Linked DNA regions of Azospira inquinata. The protein of the gene in region 2 binds, or shares a complex with, the protein of the main gene of each other region. Links are inferred from orthologs where the notes say so. Each region holds a gene or a part of one and is shown on either strand. Other genes may lie near its edges.

The links.
Region 1: the proteins of pmbA (region 2) and tldD are in contact, whole or in part, in a solved structure (PDB 5NJ9), measured with the Escherichia coli proteins. The link is inferred for Azospira inquinata from one-to-one orthologs.

What each region holds. Positions count from the first base shown.
Region 1 is NZ_CP064782.1:666,252-675,987, forward strand. What follows is about bases 3,225-6,064. They hold tldD (metalloprotease TldD), read right to left. Parts: upstream 5,454-6,064; coding sequence 3,996-5,453; downstream 3,225-3,995. Other genes in these bases: Azoinq_RS02940 (HD domain-containing phosphohydrolase), read left to right, coding at 3,225-3,345; Azoinq_RS02945 (hypothetical protein), read right to left, coding at 3,367-3,873; Azoinq_RS02955 (carbon-nitrogen hydrolase family protein), read right to left, coding at 5,775-6,064. In the rest of the region: Azoinq_RS02935 (PAS domain S-box protein), read left to right, coding at 1-2,203; more of Azoinq_RS02940, read left to right, coding at 2,200-3,224; more of Azoinq_RS02955, read right to left, coding at 6,065-6,602; Azoinq_RS02960 (YhdP family protein), read right to left, coding at 6,589-9,736. UniProt on the Escherichia coli protein: Metalloprotease involved in CcdA degradation. Suppresses the inhibitory activity of the carbon storage regulator (CsrA).
Region 2 is NZ_CP064782.1:1,076,423-1,086,242, reverse strand. The notes cover bases 4,214-7,137. They hold pmbA (metalloprotease PmbA), read left to right. Parts: upstream 4,214-4,935; coding sequence 4,936-6,339; downstream 6,340-7,137. Other genes in these bases: Azoinq_RS04860 (histidine phosphatase family protein), read left to right, coding at 6,342-6,989; yjgA (ribosome biogenesis factor YjgA), read right to left, coding at 4,267-4,914; mog (molybdopterin adenylyltransferase), read right to left, coding at 4,214-4,267. Also shown: pgi (glucose-6-phosphate isomerase), read right to left, coding at 1-1,039; Azoinq_RS04885 (thymidylate synthase), read right to left, coding at 1,055-1,876; Azoinq_RS04880 (hypothetical protein), read left to right, coding at 2,061-3,596; more of mog, read right to left, coding at 3,677-4,213; glyA (serine hydroxymethyltransferase), read left to right, coding at 7,144-8,394; transcriptional regulator NrdR, read left to right, coding at 8,411-8,905; bifunctional diaminohydroxyphosphoribosylaminopyrimidine deaminase/5-amino-6-(5-phosphoribosylamino)uracil reductase RibD, read left to right, coding at 8,920-9,820.

The DNA.
Region 1 (9,736 bases), 410 kb from region 2 along the record:
ATTCCTGGCCAACATGAGCCACGAAATCCGCACCCCCATGAACGCCATCATCGGCCTTTCCGACCTGGCCCTGCGCAGCGTCCAGGACAGCCGCCAGCGGGACTATCTGGCCAAAATCCACGCCGCCGGCAGCTCCCTCCTGGGCATCATCAACGACATTCTGGACGTGACCAAGATCGAGGCGGGCAAGCTGTCCCTGGAAAGTGAGCCCTTCCTGCTCCACGACGTTCTCGCCCGCATTCTGGATATGCTCTCCCCCCTGGCCCTGACCAAGGGCCTGCGCTTCGAGCTGGACATCACCCCGGCGGTACCCGACGCCCTGGAAGGCGACGCCCTGCGTCTGGGCCAGGTACTCCTCAATCTACTCAACAACGCCATCAAATTCACCGCCAAGGGCTTTATCCGGCTCAGCATCAGCCTGGTAGGGGACGAGCCCCCGGCCCTGCGCTTCGCCATCGGGGACAGCGGCATCGGCCTCAAGCAGGAACAGCAGGCCCGGCTCTTCGAAGCCTTTTCCCAGGCCGACACCTCCACCACCCGCCGCTTCGGCGGCACGGGACTGGGGCTCTCCATTTCCCGCCGTCTGGTCACCATGATGGGGGGCACGGTGACGGTGCGCAGCGAATACCGGGTGGGCAGTGAATTCAGCTTCACCATTCCCTGCCGGGAAATGGCCCATCCGGGAGGCCCCGCCGCCCCCCGGCTGACGGACCTGGAACTGCCGGAAAACCGCATCGTGGTGAGCAGCGACTGCCGCCAGATCCTGGGGGACCCCCGCCCCCTCCTGGAACATTGCGGCCTCCAGGTGGTGGAAGAGGCGAAAGCCGTGCCCCGGCCCGGGGAGCTTCCCCCCCTCCATCTCCTGGCCTGGAGCCCCACCCTGCCGGCCAATCTGGAAGCCATCGCCCGCCTGGCGAACCGGGAGCCGGGCAAGGCCGGGGACCGGACCGGGCGCCTGCTGGTGGTGGTGCCCCGGGGCGATGATGTGCCCCCCCTGCTCCGTTCCCTGGAAGGCGCCCAGGCCATCGCCCTCCTGTCCTACCCCTTCCTGCCCCAGGAACTGGCCCGGGTGCTCCTGGCCCCGGACACCCGCCCCCCCCACCTGAGCGCCGGCCATTCCCCGGACGTGCGCCTGGACGGTTTCCGCCTGCTGGTGGCAGAGGACAATGGGGTGAATCAGATGATTATCCGGGAATACCTGGAATCCGCCGGGGCCCAGGTGGTTATGGCGGACAACGGTCGGGAAGCGGTGGAGGCCCTGCGCCAACCGCCCCCCGGGGGCTGGAGCGCCATTCTCATGGACGTGCAGATGCCGGAAATGGACGGCATTACCGCCACCCAGGTGATTCTCCAGGAACAGGGCCCGGACCATCCCCCCATCATCGCCCTCACCGCCCACGCCCTGCGGGAAGAGGTGGACCGGTGCCTAGCGGCGGGCATGGTGGCCCATCTGACCAAGCCCATTGAACCGGGTCTGCTGCTGGAAACCCTGCACCGCCTGGCCCGCCCCGTGGGGGCCCGGATCGGAAGCGGAGCAGCCGAGCCCGTGGAGGCCCCCCGGGATTTCCCCGGCCGGGAGGATTTGCCGGGCATTCAGGTGGACGTGCTCCTGAGCCGGACCAACCACAAGGCCCACATCGTCCAGCAGGTGCTGGAAGCCACCCTGGAACACCACCGGGACGACCCGGACAATCTGATAGCCCTGGTGCAGAGCGGGGACCGGGCCACCCTGGCCCGCCAGGCCCACACCCTGAAAGGCCTGGGGGGCACCCTGGGAGCCATGGAACTGGCCGATCGGGCCCTGGCCCTGGAAAACCTGCTGCACTCGGAAGGGGCGGACGGCGCCGCCCTGGAAGCCGCCACCCGTTCCCTGGGGGACGGCCTGGCCCAGATCATTGGGGGCATTGCCACCTACCTGGAGCGGACCCGGAGCTGGCCCCCGGTAGAAGCCGATCTCCCGGTCGGGGAACGGGACGCCCGGCTGGCCCGGCTACACAGCGCCTTAGCCAATAGCGACGGCAATGCGGGCAACCACCTAAAGAGCCTGTTCGGCGCCCTGGATGAAACGGAACGCCAACATTTGCGGTCAGAACTCATGGCACTGGAACACCAGATTACCGAATTCAATTACGAACAGGCCCTCCAAGACCTGGATAACTTAACCGCCCGGCTGTGCCACTGGGCGAGGAGCGAGACCCCATGACCCCCCCTCCCCCTCTGGACCGGGAAGCCCACGTGATTGCGGTGGACGATCAGGTGGAAAACCTGGCCCTGCTCACCGAACTCCTCTCCCCCCATTTCACCGTCCATCCCCTGCGGGACGGGGAAGCCCTGCTGCGCTACCTGGAACAGGACAAACCAGCGGATCTGATTCTGCTGGATGTGGTCATGCCCGGCATGGGAGGCTATAACGCCTGCGCCCATCTCCAGGGCGATCCCCGCTTCAAGGACATTCCCGTGGTCTTCCTCACCGCCATGAATGCCCCGGAGGACGAGGAAAAAGGCCTTTCCCTGGGGGCCATGGATTTCATCACCAAGCCTTTCTCTCCCGCCGTGGTGCTGGCCCGGGTGCGCAACCACCTCCATCTGTCCCGGGCCACCCGGCTGATCCGCCAGCAGAATCACTGGCTGGAAGAAAAGGTGGCGGAGCGGACCCGGGAACTCCAGGACAAAAACCAGGAGCTGGAAGCCCGCTCCGCCCTCATCAGCGCCACCCGGGACGCCACCATCGGCGCCTTCTGCGCCCTGGCGGAAACCCGGGACAACGAAACCGGCGCCCACATTCGCCGTACCCAGAATTATGTGCGCCACCTGGCCCTGTCCCTGCGGGCCCGGCCCCGCTACGCCGAAGTGCTGGGGGACAATACGGTGGATTTGCTGTTCAAATCCGCCCCCCTCCACGACGTGGGCAAGGTGGGCATTCCGGACCACATTCTCCTCAAACCGGGCAAGCTCACCCCGGAAGAATTCACGGTCATGAAAACCCACACCACCCTGGGACGGGATGCCATCCGCCAGGCGGAAAGCCAGCTCGGGGAAGACAGCTCCTCGTTTTTGAGCTGCGCCCGGGAAATCGCCTACGGCCATCATGAATGGTGGGATGGTTCCGGCTACCCGGAAGGCCTTAGCGGGGAAGCCATTCCCCTCTCCGCCCGGCTCATGGCGGTGGCGGACGTCTATGACGCCCTGATCAGCAAACGGGTGTACAAGGCCGCCCTGGCCCATGAACAGGCGGTGGAAATCATGGCCCTGGACCGGGGCACCCATTTTGATCCGGAAATTCTGGATACCTTCCTGGATCAAAGCCAGGCCTTCCAGGCCATTGCCCAGCGTTACCAGGATTAGGCCGTCCCCTTGCCGGGGCAGCTACCAGCCGAAGAAAACCCCGCTGCGCCCGTAAGGCCCAAAGCCCCCGTAGCCCCCATAGTCCCAGCCCGGCCCGTAATAGTAAGGGTAGGCGGCGGGCCAGGTAGCCTGGGCTTGCTGGGCCTGTTCTCTGGCGGCGGCCGCCGCCTGACGCTGATTCTGGGCCACGGTCTGGGCCTGGGCCAGATCGGCTTCCAGTCCCCGCCGCCAGGCCTGATGCAGGCCGTCCAGTACGGCCAGGGGCACGCCCTGACCATGGAGTTCCCAAACCTGAGTAGGCGTCAGTTCCAACCGGGTGCCCGTACTGTGAATCCGGGCCAGAATGGCTTCCGCCCCCAAGCCCTGGCGATGCAGGACAAGAATATCCGCCACCGTGAGGGGCTTGGAGGGCGCCGGAAGGGCAGCCACCGCCGCCGGACTCATCCGGGCGATAACCGGACCGGTTTGGGGACCGGGAGCGGGGGCGGCGGCGCAGCCCCCTAAGCCCAGGCCCACCCAGCCCGCCACCAGCCACGCCCGAGACCGGCCGCTGACCGGCTTCCCCAGCGGAGGGGCAACCGTCGCCTTAGCCTTTTGAGGCTGGTGCCAAGGGCGGCCCTCGGGCCGCCACGAAGACCGTTGCATGGGGCTCAGGCCGTACCGCCCACGGTCAGGCCGTCCATGCGCAGGGTGGGCTGGCCCACCCCCACGGGCACACTCTGGCCTTCCTTGCCGCAGGTGCCCACCCCCGGGTCCAGAGCCATGTCGTTGCCGATCATGGACACCTGGGTCAGGGCGTCCGGGCCGTTGCCGATCAGGGTGGCCCCTTTCACCGGATAGGTGATTTTGCCGTTTTCGATCATGTAGGCTTCGGCCATGGAAAACACGAATTTGCCGCTGGTGATATCCACCTGACCGCCGCCGAAATTGACGGCATAAAGGCCTTTTTTCACGGAGCGGATGATTTCCTCCGGCGCCTTGTCCCCGGCCAGCATGTAGGTGTTGGTCATGCGGGGCAGGGGCAGGTGGGCAAAGGATTCCCGCCGCCCGTTGCCCGTGGATTCCCCGCCCATGAGCCGGGCGTTGAGGGAATCCTGGAGATAGCCCTTGAGAATGCCATCCTCGATGAGCACGGTGCAGCGGGTGGGATTGCCCTCGTCGTCGATATTGAGGGAGCCCCGGCGGTCCGGCAGGGTGCCGTCATCCACCACCGTCACCCCCTTGGCCGCCACCCGTTCTCCCACCCGACCGGAGAAGGCGGAGGTGCCCTTGCGATTAAAATCCCCTTCCAGGCCGTGGCCGATGGCCTCGTGGAGCAGAATGCCGGGCCAGCCCGGGCCCAGCACCACGGTCATGGGGCCGGCGGGGGCGGGCCGGGCGTCCAGATTCACCACCGCCTGATGCACCGCCTCGGCGGCGTAGCCCTTCAGCACCGCTTCCGTGAAATAGCTGTAGTCGTAGCGGCCGCCGCCCCCGGCGTAGCCCTGTTCCCGATGGCCTTGGCCGCCGTCCACGATCACCGTCACCGAGACCCGCACCAGGGGCCGCACGTCGGCGGCCAGGCGGCCATCGCTGCGGGCCACCAGCACCACGTCGTATTCGGAGGACAGGGAGGCCATGACCTGGGTGACCCGGCTGTCGATTTCCCGGGCATAGGCTTCCAGGCGCTCCAGCAATTCCACCTTGGCCGCCGCCTCCAGGGAGGCGATGGGGTCCAGGGGCGGGTAAAGGCCCGCGCCCTTGCGATGTTTCAGGGCTGGCACCTTGCGGTTTTGCCCGGCGGCGGCAATGGCCCGCACCGCCAGGGCGGCGTCGTTCAGAGCGGGCATGCTGATGTCGTCCGAGTAGGCGAAGGCCGTCTTTTCCCCGGACACGGCCCGCACCCCCACCCCCTGGTCGATGTTGAAGCTGCCCGATTTGACGATGCCCTCTTCCAGGCTCCAGGCCTCGGACCGGTTGTACTGGAAGTAGAGATCGGCGAAATCCACCCCGTGGGCCATGATCTGGCCGAATACCCGGGACAGGTCCCCCTGGTCCAGGTGAAAGGGGGTCAGCAGCAGGTCGCTGGCTTGGTGGAGGATTAACTCGGGTTGGGACTTCTTGCTCATAACTGGCTCGAAAAAGGGAAAATCAAGAAGAAAGGCAATCTTAGCGGCAAATGGGGCAAAGGCCCCGGTTTTCAAGGCGCGCCGGGAATGCCCCTAGGGCGAGGGCCGGGGAATGGGCCCGGCAAGGGCGGGGGGCTGGGGGCTGGGGAGCCAAGGCCGCCGGGCCTGACCGCCCGGCCCTGCCGTAGCCCCAGGCAGGGCCGCCTTCTGCCGACCGGCCGTGCCAGGCACCCCGTGAATCGGGGCGCCGCCGGCAGCCAAAAAGAAGATCGTCTATCCATGGGCCTCTCCGGCCCGTTTTCAGGAGGCAATGGGCCATCCTCACAGCACCCGGTGACGCAGGGCGGGCAGATTGGCCCGCACCTCGGCAATGAAGGCCGGGTCCAGGGGGGCCAGCACCAGGCCCGGCCCCTTTTGCTTGCGGTCCAGCACCGTGCCCCAGGGGTCCACGATCATGCTGTTGCCGTGGGTTTCCCGGCCGTTTTCATGGCGCCCTCCCTGGCCCACGGCCAGGACGTAGCATTGGTTTTCAATGGCCCGGGCGCGGAGCAGCACCTCCCAGTGGGCCCGGCCCGTGGTTTCCGTAAAGGCGGCGGGCACCAGAATCAGATCCACCGGCCCCAGGGAACGGTACAGCTCGGGAAAGCGCAGGTCATAACAGATGGACAGGCCGACCCGGCCAAAGGGGGTGGTGAAGGCCACGGGCTGGCTGCCGGGCTCAATGGAGGCGGCTTCGTCGTAACGCTCCTGGCCCTTCTGGAAGCCGAAGAGGTGGATTTTGTCGTAGCGCGCCACCCGTTGCCCCTGGGGGTCGTACACCACGGAGGAATTGAGCACCTTGGCCGGGTCCCGGGCGGCCAAGGGAATGGAGCCCCCCACCAGCCAGATGCCGTGTTTGACTGCGGTTTCGGCGAGAAAGTCCTGGATGGGGCCGGCCCCGTCCGTTTCCCGCACCTTGAATTTGTCCCCGTCGGTCAGGCCGATGATGGGGAAATATTCGGGCAGCACCACCAGACGGGCACCCTGGGCGGCGGCTTCGGCCACCAGGCGGCCCGCCTGGGCCAGGTTGTCCCCCACCCGGGGGGAGGACACCATCTGCACCCCGGCAATAAGCACGGGGGCCGGATTGGGGACATTACGGTTTGCCATCGCTCTTGTGGCCTCCCACAGGTAGTCGGCTCAGTTTTTCCACCTTGGGATCGTCCCAGGTGCCGGTGACGTGATACTGGTAGGCAAAGACCTGATCCAGGGGATTACGCAGAATTTTCTGGGCCACCAGGGCCGCCACTCCGGCCACCGGATTGGCCAGCACCGCCGTGCCCAGGGCCACGGAACTGCCCAGGGCGGGCTGGATGCGCACCTGCAAATCCTGGCTTTCCTTTTCCAGATTCACCGTGCCCTGCATGTCCACCTTGGCCGCCGGGCCGTTGATCTGGAAGTCCCCGGTCTTCATCAGACCGTTTTGTACCTGAACCGTGCCCTCGATGTGGTCAAAGGCGAAGCCTTCGGAAAATACGTCCCGGAAATCCAGGGTAATGCGCCGGGGCAGAGACTGGAGGCTGAGGAGGCCGATGAGCTTGCCGATGCCCGGTTCCACCTTGGCAAACTGGCCCTTTTCCGCCGCCAGCTTCATGTCCCCGCTCAGGCTGGGGTAATCCAGGCTGGTGGGGGGGCCCTGCCAGGTGAGATGGCCGGAAAGCTTGGCCCCGCCCCGTTTCACCGTGCCGGGGAACCCCAGCCGGTCCAGGAGCTTGCCCACATCCGCCGCGTCCAACTTGAAATCCAGCTGGGTGCGATTGATGGCCTTGGCCCCGGGCCGCCATTCCCCACTACCGTTCAGGCTGCCGTCCGGATTGGTGAGGCCGATCCGGTCCAGGCGCCACAGCTTGCCTTCGTTACGGGCCTGGAGATCGAGGCGGCCGAAGCGCTTGTTGTCCAGGGTAAAACTGTCCGCCACCACATCCAGGGCGGGCAGTTCGTCCAGCACCTCCCCGGCTTCCCCAGCCTTGGCCGCCTGGATTTGGTGGGGCGTGGCGTCGGGCATGACCAGGTGGCGCAGGCGGGCTTTCAGGCGACCATGGCCGAAGCCATCCCAGTTCAGATTGCCCGCCAGTTCCTTAGCGCCGATATCTACCTGCCAGGCATTGCCCACAGGCACCGCTTTAATGGTCACGTCGTGGAGACGACGCCCGAAAATGTCCAGCTGGGGCGTTTTCAAGAGGGTCTGGCTGAAAGAGAAACCGCCGGCACCACTACTGCCGGCACCAGTGCCGCTCCCTGTGGCATCACCGGCATCCGACATGGCCCGGCGCCAGAAATCCCCATCGATGGTGGGTTGATTGACGCTCAGCACCAGGCCCTGGGCGGGCAGGGGGGGCACATCCCCCAGGGCCACATAGCCCCGTTCGGTAACAAAGGCGTTGCCTTCCTTGCGGCGCAGGATCAGGGCCGTGGCCACCTTGCCCAAGCTTATCTTCAACTGCTGGCGCAGGGGAGCGTTCTTGCCCTTGGCCCCATCCGGGGGCAGGGCTCCCTCTTCCAGATGGAAGGCCAGGGGCTGGGTGGCGCTCTTGTTCAGGGGGGCGGGCAGGCTGGAGGAAATACCCAGCAGATTGGAGTCGATCACCAGGGTGGCGGCCTTTTTCTGCACCGTTACCGAGCCCCGCCAGTTGGCGCTGCCGGACAGATGGTCCAGCACGGGCAGGCCCAGGGTACGGCGCAGACCGGCCGCACTCAGATTGCCCTGGGCATTGACCTGGACCTTGTCCCCCTCCGTGCTGGCGTTCAAGCGCATGGGGGCGCCGAACATCTGGGCCCCCAGATTCTGGATGCGCATGCCCTTTTCGGTGAACTGGAGACGGCCACTGACCTGGGTCAGGGGTGGCAGGTCCGGATCCACCGTCACCTGGTTATTGAGGAAATCGAAGTCCCCCGCCACCTTGGTATCCCCCATGTGGTTGAGGGGCAGGTGGAATTCCAGGCCCAGGCGGCCATTGCCCTGGGCCTTCATGTCAGCGGTGAAGTTGCCGATCATGTCCCCCACCGGGCTGCGGGCGATAAAGCGGAGGAATTCCCCGGTGGCCCCTTCCGCCTTGCCTTTCAGGTGCAGCACCGGGTCCCGGGCATCCAGATCGGAAATTTCTGCCGTCACCCCGGTGACCCGGGCCCCCAGAATGCGCCCCGATTGGGCCAGGATGGTGAGGGCCGGACCGGCAAAGCGCAGTTCCCCCTGGATATTGTCGGCCACGGGCCACCCCGGGCCGTAATCCAGGGTGGCGCCCCGGACCTTGGCGGTCAGGGCAAACTGGCCGTCCCGGGGGCTGCGGAAGGGGAAGCGGTCCAGATCCCCTTTGAGCACCAGCCGGGCGTCGCTGGCCTGACCGGCGGTGACGGAACTCTGCACCCAATCCCGGGCGTCCTTGGCCACCACCCAGGGCAGGTAGCGCCACACCGCCTTGCCCTCAGCCCGGGAGAGATTGGCCTTGAGATCGATAATGCCGCTGCCGTGGCCGGTGTAGCGGTAGGTGCCCAGGGCCACCCCCGCCGCGTCGGCGTTGGCGAACACGGCCCGCTTCAAATCCACTTCCAGGTTCTGCCCATCCCATTGCCAATCCGCCAGGGCGGTCAGGCTATCCAGGGAAATTCGGGACTCGGGGAAAATGGCGGGGAAGTCCAGGGCCGCCCGGCGAGCGTCCAGGCTCAGGCTGCCCCCCTTCTGATCCGCTTCCAGCTTGCCGCTCAAGCCCGCAAAGCCGGGCCGTTCCCCCTGGGCCGCCAGGCCCAGGTTGGTGAAATCCCCCTTGAGCTGGTATTGCTTCAGTTCCGTCCCTTCCATGTGCCAGGAGGCTTCCAGATTGCGCAGCAGCCCTTGGGGGGCGTACTGGGCCAGGAGCTGGCGGGTGGCATTACCCAGGGGCAGGCGTCCGGCCAGGGAGGCGAGAGCCCCCAGGTCCAGGGTCTGGGCCGTGAACCGGCCCTGGGGCTTCTTCCCCTGGCGCCAGGTGGCGGCAAAGTCCGTGGGGCCCACCCCCGCCCCGTCCCGGGGCTGGATGACCAGCTGGCGACCGGACAGGGTGGTGTCATCGTCCGCCGCCGCTCCTTCCCGGGTGTATTGGAGACGCCCCTGCAAGCGGCGCAAATCCAAGGCTTCCAGGCTAGGGGCCAGGCGCAGCCGGGTATCCACCAGGGCCACGTCGCCGGTGGCCTGGGTCAGCCGCCCCTCGTCAAATCCGGCCCACAGGCGCAGCGCCCCTCGACCCTGATCCAGGTGGACGGGCAAATCC
Region 2 (9,820 bases):
CGGGCAGGGCGCGCAGGGACTCATTGTAGGGCAGGATGGCCAGGGTCTCGGCGCCGAGGAAATTGGTGTTCCAGATGCCCAGCAGCCCCATGAGCACGGGCAGATTCCGTTCCAGGGGCGTTTCCAGAAAATGCTTGTCCATGGCCTGGGCGCCGGTGAGCAGGCGCTCGAACTGGGTCATGCCGATGGTTAGCACCAGGGCCAGACCCACGGCGGACCACAGGGAATAGCGGCCCCCCACCCAGTCCCACATGGCGAACAGGTTTTCCTGAGGAATGCCGAAGCGGCCAGCCTCTTCCGTGGCGGCCGTTACCCCCACGAAATGGCGGGCGATCACCGCTTCCCGGTTTTCTTCCCCGGCGGAGGCTAGCAGCCATTCCCGGGCGGTCTGGGCGTTGCGCAGGGTTTCCTGGGTGGTAAAGGTCTTGCTGGCGACGATGAACAGGGTGGAGCGGGGATCCAGGGTTTCCAGCAGGGGGGCCAGCTGGGCCCCGTCCAGGTTGGAAACGAAATGGACGTGGAGGCCGGGATGCTCATAGGCGGACAGGGCCTTGGCGGCCATTTTCGGCCCCAGGTCCGAGCCACCAATGCCCAGATTTACCACATTGCGGATGGCTTCCCCGGAAAAGCCCCGCCACAGGCCGCTGCGCACCCGCTCGGAAAAGTCCCGCATGTGCTGGCGCACCTGGCGCACCTGGGGCATCACATTGTCCGTCGCTGTGGGGAAGGGGCCCGGGCCGAGAAAGCGCAGGGCCGGGTGCAGCACCGCCCGATGTTCACTGAAATTGATGGCCTCTCCGGCAAAAAGCCGGTCCCGCCAGCTTTCCACTTCCGCGGCCCGGGCCAGGGCCACCAGGAGCGCTACGGTTTCCTGACTGACCCGCTGCTTGGAAAAGTCAGCGAGAAAGTCGTTGTGGCGTAGGGCTAAATGACTGAAACGCTCCGGGTCGGCGGCGAAAAAGTCCCGCAGATGGCGGTGTTTGACCTGTTCCCGGTGGGCCAGCAGGGCCTGCCATTCCGGGCTGTGGGTGATATCCATGGGCATGGGGTGGGATCAGACTGCCACCGGGGCGGCGATATGGGGATGGGGATCGTAGCCTTCCAGCTGGAAATCTTCGAAGCGGAAGGCGAACAAATCCCTCACCTCCGGATTGATCCGCATGGTGGGCAGGGGCCGGGGGCTGCGGGACAGCTGGAGCCGGGCCTGATCCAGGTGGTTGCTGTAGAGGTGGGCGTCCCCCAGGGTGTGGACGAAATCCCCGGGCCGGTAGCCGCAGACCTGGGCCACCATGAGGGTGAGCAGGGCGTAGGAAGCGATGTTGAATGGCACCCCGAGGAAAATGTCCGCGCTGCGCTGGTAGAGCTGGCAGCTCAGCCGGGGCCGGGCATCCGCCGCCCCTTCCGGGGCCGGAGCCACGTAGAACTGGAACAGGCAATGGCAGGGGGGCAGGGCCATGGCGTCCACGTCCCCCGGGTTCCAGGCGGAGACGATGTGACGGCGGGAATCCGGATTCTTTTTCAGGTTTTCTACCAGCTGGGCCACCTGGTCGATCACCCGGCCGTCGGCGCATTCCCAGCGCCGCCATTGCTTGCCGTACACCGGTCCCAGTTCGCCCTTGTCGTCCGCCCACTCGTCCCAAATGGAAACCCCGTTGGCCTTCAGGTAGGCAATATTGGTGTCTCCCTGGAGAAACCACAGCAGCTCATGGATGATGGAACGCAGGTGGAGTTTCTTGGTGGTGACCACGGGAAAGCCCTGGTCCAGGTCGAAACGCATCTGCCAGCCAAAAACGGAGCGGGTGCCGGTACCGGTCCGGTCGGCTTTCACCTGGCCGTGGTCCAGCACATGGCGCATGAGGTCCAGATACTGCTGCATGGGGGGGAATCCCAAGGAATTGGAAACGGCTTATTGTAGCCTATCCCCGGCCGTCCCTCCCCCGGGGGAAAGGGGCCTGGCGGGGGCTAGGGCCGGGCCCGGGCCCCATCCCAACGGAATTCCCGGTTATACTTTCGCCCATCCCCTGGCTGCCAGACAGCCCCTTTGCAAGGGTCTTTCCGCCGTGATTCTCGACCTCTTTTCCCCCAAGCCCGATCATCCCCTGGCCGATCCCAAGGAATTGCAACGCACCATCGCCGAGTTGCCCCTGGACAACACCTTCCGGGCGGTGGATGAAATAAACGGTTGGCTGGAATCCCTGCCTTCCGCCACCGACTTTCGCTGTGACAAGCTGTTTGCCGTGGTGCGGGCTCTGGACGAGGCGGCCCAGCCCCATCTGCGACGCCTGACCCGGGACTATCTCCTTTCCCCCCGCCTTTCCCGTACCGAGGAAAAGCGCCTGTGGGCCGTGTGCGCCGGTTTCTGGGCTAATCTGGCGAAAAATTACGAAACCTGTCTGGACCGTTACGAGGGCCAGGAAACGGGGGGCGAAAAGCGGGCGGCGGATAACCTGAAAAGCGATCTGCCCCTGCTCCTGAGCCGGGCCATCGGCGCCCTGGGGGTCTATTGCAAGTGGCAGCTGTTCCGCTACGGCCCCATCGACGGGGAACTGTGGCAGCGCCTGGGACGCCTGTTTCTGGTGGCGGAAGGGGCGGGGCTGGGGGACAAGGCGGTGGGCCTCTATCCCGCTTCCCACGGCCTCACTTCCCCCGGGGGGGAATACGTCAAGGTACTGATGTGCTACGCCTCTTCCATGGACTGTCTGCTGCCCGTGGAAATCGAGCTGGCCAAGCGCCTCATCAACCATTTCTACGGCGGCTTCAACTTTTCCCGCCAATCCGGGCCGGACAGCGTTTACTGGGTGGACCCGGCCCAGGGCCTGGCCCCCATGCGTCTGGTGATGGAGCCGGAGGCCAGCCCCACCCTCCATTTTCTGGCCCCCGGCCGGGCGGTGGAGCGGCTCAATAACTTGACCCGGGAAGTGGAGCAGGGCCGTCTGCCAGGGGAGCTCAACCTGGGGGGGCAGTATCCCCTGCCCCTGGTGCTGGGCGTGCTGCGCCACCTGCAACAATGTTGGCAGCCCATTCCCCCCCAGCGCCACCATCCCCGGCACCGGGTAAAAAGCCGCATGACCGTGGTCCATGGCTTAGATGGGGCCCGGCAGGCGGTGCAGTTTCCCGGGCTGGACCCGGCTGCGGCGGAAAGCTGGATTGTGGAAGACGTGAGCCGGGGCGGCTTCGGCGCCACGGTGACGGGCAGCCATGGGGACTGGCTGCGGGTCGGCGCCCTCCTGGCCATGCGCCCGGACGGAGGGGACAACTGGGTGATTGGGGTGGTGCGCCGCTATGTGAAGGAGCGGGATGATCTGATCCAGGTGGGCATTCGCACCGTGGGTCGTCAGGCCCAGTGTCTCAGCCTGCGGCCCCGGATGGCGGCCTCCTACGCCCTGTCCGGCGGGGTGCCGGGCCTGCGTCTGGAAGACGGGGAACCGGGGGTGGTGCGTCTGGTGCTGCCCCGGGCCACCTTTGATCCCCGGGAAGCCCTGGAATTACCCGGTAACGGTGGCGGTCTCCTGACCCCGGTGGAACTGGCGGAAGCCGGGTCGGATTACGAAATCGCCCATTACCGCCAGGCCCAGCCCCTGAGCGCCGCCGGATAAGGACTGGCAAGGACCGGTGGGGATGGGGTGTCCGGAAGCCCGTGGGGCCTTCCGGACCTTGGGGGCGGTTGGGGAAGGGCTTAGGCCTTGGGGCGCCGGGCGGACTTGGGGCGGAAGGCCGCCACCACCGATTCCCGGGTTTCCACGTAGGGGCCGCCGATCAAATCCAGGCAGTAGGGCACGGCGGCGAAAATACCCGGTACCGCTTTTTGCCCGTCCCGGGCCGGCAGGCCTTCCAGGGTTTCCTGGATGGATTTGGGCTGGCCCGGCAGATTAAGGATCAGGGCCCCGCCCCGGATCACCCCCACCTGGCGGGAGAGGAGGGCGGTGGGGACGAAACACAGGCCGATCTGGCGCATCTGTTCCCCAAAGCCGGGCATGACCTTGTCCGCCACCGCCAGGGTGGCTTCCGGGGTCACATCCCGGGGCGCCGGGCCGGTGCCTCCCGTGGTCAGCACCAGATGGCAGCCCCGTTCATCCACCAGCTCCTTCAGGGTGGCTTCAATGCCCGCCTGATCGTCCGGAATGAGCCGCCGTTCCCGCTCCATGGGATTAAGCACCGCCTGATCCAGCCAGGCTTCCAGGGCTGGCAGCCCCTTATCTTCATACACGCCGGTGGCGGCCCGGTCGCTGATGGAGACCAGACCGACCCGCAGGATTTCCTGGTCCATCAGATTTCCCCCCCGTCTTCCTCCCCGCCCGTGGGGGCGAGAGGGGCAAGAGTCGTAAGACTCCGGTCGTCCAACTCCTTGAGTGCCTGGAACAGGGCCCGGTAATTACGGGGGGCCTTGTTCTGTTCCTTTTCCTTGATGGCGTTGCGGCGCAGCTGGCGCAGATGGGTCAGGTCCGCCCCCGGGTAGGTGGTGGCGATGTGGTTCAGGGTCTGCTCGTCGTCCAGCAGGGTTTCCCGCAGGTGTTCAAGGCGGTGCAGCCGGGCGTTTTCCGCCACGGAGGCGCCGTTCACTACGTCCAGGGCCAGACGCAGGGGCTCCGGATCCACTTCCCGCATAAGCCGGCCGATGTATTGCAGGTGACGCTTACGGGCTCCGTGGCTGGTGATGCGGTAGGCCTCCAGCAGGGCGTCCCGGAGAATGTCGGGCAGGTCCTGCTTATCCAGCAGGCGCTTGAGCCGGTCCAGGGGCAGGGCTACCAGGGTTTCCCCCAGTTCCTGCAAATCTTCCATGGCGCGTTTGCGCTGGGTTTTACTGGGCGGCAGGTCTTGGTCGTTGGAAGAGGGCTTGTCCATGGGATCGGCTTGGAGAGACGGGGTGGAAGGGGCGGCGGCTGCCGCCAAACTGCTATGATAGCGGCTTTCCACCCCTCACTGCTGGCAGTCCCCATGGCCAAAGTCCGTTCCCCCCGTTCCTCTTCCGCGAAAAAAGCCCCGCCGGTCCCGGTTTCCAGCCGTTTTTCCCTGCCTTTGGCCGATTTGCAGAATCTGGCCGACGACGCGGTCCGTCTGGCCCGCAAGGGGGGCGCCTCAGCCTGTGAAGCGGATGTGTCGGAAGGTTTCGGCCAGTCCGTGACGGTGCGCCAAGGGGAGGTGGAAACCATCGAATACAACCGGGACAAGGGTCTGGGCATTACGGTCTATCTGGGCCAACGCAAGGGTTACGCCTCCACCAGCGATTTTTCCCCTCTGGCGGTCAAACAGACGGTGGCGGCTGCCCTGGACATTGCTCGTTACACGGCGGAAGACCCCTGCGCCGGGCTGCCCGAGGCCGAATGGCTGGCCAAGGATTGGCAGGACCCGGGCCTTTATTTCCCCTGGGATATTCCGGTGGAAGGGGCTATCGACCTGGCCCGGCGCTGCGAGGCGGCGGCCTTTGCCGTAAGTCCCCTGGTGAAAAATTCCGAAGGGGCCTCCCTGTCCTTGCAGGAAGGCCAGTTCGCCACGGCCAACAGCCTGGGCTTCCGGGGCGGTTATCCCACCTCCCGGCATTACATCGCCTGCTCCGTGATTACGGGGGAAGCGGGCAAAAACGCCGCCATGCAGCGGGATGACTGGTATTCCACCCACCGGGACCCGGCGGATTTCCCCGCCCCCGAAACCATTGGGGACTACGCCGCCCGGCGGGCCCTGTCCCGACTGGGGGCGCGCAAGGTGAAAACCTGCCAGGTGCCGGTGATTTTCGAGGCCCCCGTGGCCTGCGCCCTGCTGGGCAATTTCGTCTATGGGGCCAGCGGTGGCAGCCTGTACCGCAAGGCCAGCTTTCTGGTGGATAGCCTGGGTAAGAAAGTGTTTTCCCCTCTGGTGCAGATCAGCGAACGGCCCGATCTGCCCAAGGGTCTGGCCTCCGGCCCCTTCGATAACGACGGAGTAGCTACCCGTTCCCGGGAAGTGGTGACGGATGGGGTGCTGAACGGCTATTTCCTCAGCGTCTACACCGCCCGCAAACTGGGCATGACCACCACGGGTAACGCTGGGGGCTGCCACAACCTGATCCTGAAGTCGGGCCAGGAAGACCTGAACGGCCTGATCCGGGGCCTGAAGCGGGGGCTGCTGGTGACCGAACTGCTGGGCCAGGGGGTGAATTACGTGAACGGGGACTATTCCCGAGGCGCGGCGGGTTACTGGATCGAAAATGGGGAAATCGTCCATCCGGTGGAAGAAATCACCATCGCCGGCAATCTCAAGGACATGTTCCTCAACATCGGCGCCATCGGTAACGATGTGGTGGTGCGGGGCTCCAAGCAGTCTGGCTCCGTGCTCATCGAGCGCATGACCGTGGCCGGGGCCTGACCATGGGGGCGGCCACCCGCTTCTGTCTGGTCCGCCACGGGGAAACCCCCTGGAATGCGGAACGGCGCATCCAGGGTCAAACCGACATTGGCCTGAGCGACACCGGCCAGGCCCAGGCGGCTTTGGCCGGGCGGGCCCTGGCGGGGCAGCCGGTGGCGGCCCTCTACAGCAGCGATCTGACCCGGGCCCGGAGCACCGCCGAGCGCATCGGCGCCTGCCTGGGCCTGGCTCCGGTGCTGGCGCCCCAGTTCCGGGAACGGCGTTACGGTATTTTCGAGGGCCTGACCTACGACGAGGCCCGGGCCCAGCATCCGGAGGCCTATCGGGCTTTTGAAATCCGGGACCCGGCCTACGGGGTGCCCGGGGGCGGGGAAAGCCTGGTGCAGATGCGGGCCCGGGTGGCCCCGGCCCTGGAAGCCCTGGCCCAGGCCCATCCCGGGGGGCTGGTGGTGCTGGTGACCCACGGCGGGGTACTGGATATTCTCAACCGCTACCTGCGGGCTTTGCCCCTGGAGGCGCCCCGGGATTTCCAGATTCCCAACGCCGGCTTCAACTGGGTGCGTCGGGAAGGGGAAGGCTGGGTGGTGGAAGCCTGGGCCTGCACGGAACACCTCCAGCCCGGCAGCCTGGACGAGTTGGCCAACGCCTGAAACGGGGCGGGCTGGGGGGCCAAGGACCGGTTCCCCGGGGAGGCAGGCGGGAACGGCCTAAGGGTTTTCCCCAAAAAGGGGCACGAGGTTTTCTGCGGGGGGGATTGACATGATACAATTTCCCCCCTTTTCAATGGCTTGAAAGGCTCCCCCGATGTTTTCCGCGCAACAAACCCTGGCAAAAGTGGATTCCGAACTCTGGCAGGCGATCGAAAACGAAAACCGTCGCCAAGAGGATCACATCGAGCTGATCGCCTCCGAAAACTACGTTTCCAAGGCGGTGATGGAAGCCCAAGGCTCCCAGCTGACCAACAAATACGCGGAAGGTTATCCCGGCAAGCGCTATTACGGCGGTTGCGAATACGTGGACGTGGCCGAACAACTGGCCATCGACCGGGTCAAGAAAATCTTTGGTGCCGAAGCCGCCAATGTGCAGCCCAATTCCGGCTCCCAGGCCAATCAGGCCGTGCTCATGGCCTTTGCCAAGCCCGGTGACACCATCCTGGGCATGAGCCTGGCCGAAGGTGGCCACCTGACCCACGGCATGGCTCTGAACATGTCCGGCAAGTGGTTCCACGCCGTTTCCTATGGCCTCAACGCCAAGGAAGAAATCGATTACGACAAGCTGGAAGCCCTGGCCAAGGAACACAAGCCCAAGATTATCGTGGCCGGTGCCTCCGCCTACTCCCTGCGCATCGATTTCGAACGGTTCGCCAAAATCGCCAAGGAAGTGGGCGCCATCCTCTGGGTGGACATGGCCCACTACGCCGGTCTGGTAGCTGCCGGTTGCTACCCCAACCCGGTGCCCCACGCCGATGTGGTGACCACCACCACCCACAAGACCCTGCGCGGTCCCCGGGGCGGCGTCATCCTGATGAAGGCGGAGCACGAAAAAGCCATTAATTCCGCCATTTTCCCGGGCCTGCAAGGCGGTCCCCTGATGCACGTCATCGCCGCCAAGGCCGTGGCCTTCAAGGAAGCCCTGTCCCCTGAATTCAAGGTGTATCAGGAACAGGTGCTGGCCAACGCCCGGGTCATGGCCCGGGTGCTGGGGGAAGAACGGGGCCTGCGCATTGTCTCCGGTCGGACCGAATCCCACGTTTTCCTGGTGGATCTGCGGGCCAAGAAAATCACCGGCAAGCTGGCGGAAGCCGCTCTGGGCAAGGCTCACATCACGGTGAACAAGAACGCCATCCCCAATGACCCGGAAAAGCCCTTTGTCACCTCCGGCATTCGCATCGGCTCCCCGGCCATGACCACCCGGGGCTTCACCGAGCTGGAAGCGGAACAGGTGGCCCATCTGGTGGCCGACGTGCTGGACGCCCCGGAAGATGAAGCCAAGCTGGCGGAAGTGCGGGCCAAGGTGTCCGCTCTTTGCGCCAAGTTCCCGGTTTACGGGGCCTAAAGGGAATCGCCGACGGATGAAGTGTCCATTCTGCAACGCTCCTGACACCACCGTCGTCGATACCCGCATCAACGACGACGGCGACATCGTGCGCCGTCGCCGCCGCTGCCTCTCCTGCGAGAAGCGGTTCACTACCTACGAGCGGGCGGAAATCCGCCTGCCCCAGGTGGTCAAGAAAAACGGTTCCCGGGTGGATTTCAGCCGGGAAAAGCTGGCCGCCAGCCTCTGGCTGGCCCTGCGCAAGCGGCCCGTTTCCACGGAAAGCGTGGAAGGGGCCATTGCCCGCATTGAAGAAAAACTCCTGGCTTTGGGGGAACGGGAAATGCCCTCGGAAAAGCTAGGTGAAATGGTCATGCGGGAATTGAAGAAACTGGACAAGATCGCCTATGTCCGCTTCGCCTCCGTCTATCGCAATTTCGAAGACGTGGACGAGTTTTCCCACGCGGTGCGGGAAGTCACCCCCCGTAGCCCGGTGTCCCCCAAGCCTCCCCGTCGTTCCCGCGACGCCTGATTTCTCTCCCTCCCATGTTCGACGCCCAGGATCACCGCTTCATGGCGCGGGCCCTGCGCCTGGCTGCCCAAGGCCTTTTTTCCACTTCCCCCAATCCCCGGGTCGGCTGTGTCCTGGTCAAGGACGGTCAGATCGTTGGCGAAGGCTGGCATCAAAAAGCCGGTGGCCTCCATGCGGAGGTCCATGCCCTGCGGGCGGCGGGGGAAGCGGCCCGGGGCGCCACCGCCTATGTGACTCTGGAGCCCTGTAGCCATTTCGGCCGGACTCCCCCCTGTGCCGACGCCTTGATCCAGGCCGGGGTGGCCCGGGTAGTGGCGGCCATGGAAGACCCCAATCCCCTGGTTTCCGGACAAGGCTTAGCCCGCATCGGGGCGGCGGGCATTGCCACTGCTGCGGGTCTGCTGGCGGAGGAAGCCCGGGAACTGAATATTGGTTTTATCGCCCGGATGACCCGGGGGCGCCCCTGGCTGCGCCTCAAGGGGGCGGCCAGTTTGGATGGCCGCACGGCCCTGGCCAACGGGGTTAGCCAATGGATTACGGGCCCGGCGGCGCGCCAGGATGGCCACCGCTGGCGGGCCCGGGCCTGTGCCATTCTCACCGGCAGCGGCACGGTGTTGGCGGATGATCCCCAACTCACGGTACGGGGCGTGGCAACGGAACGTCAGCCCCTGCGGGTGGTGGTGGATAGCCATTTGGTTACCCCGGGGAACGCCCGGATCCTGGAAGGGGGCGGCACCCTGGTGGTGACGGCCTGTGAGGACGGGGCCAAAGCCCGCTCCTTGCAGGATCAGGGGGCGGAGGTGCTGGTGTTGCCAGGGGCCGATGGCCGGGTGGATTTGCCCGGTCTGCTGGCGGAACTGGGGCGCCGGGGCTTAAATGAGGTCCATGGAGAAGGGGGCGCCCGGCTGCACGGGG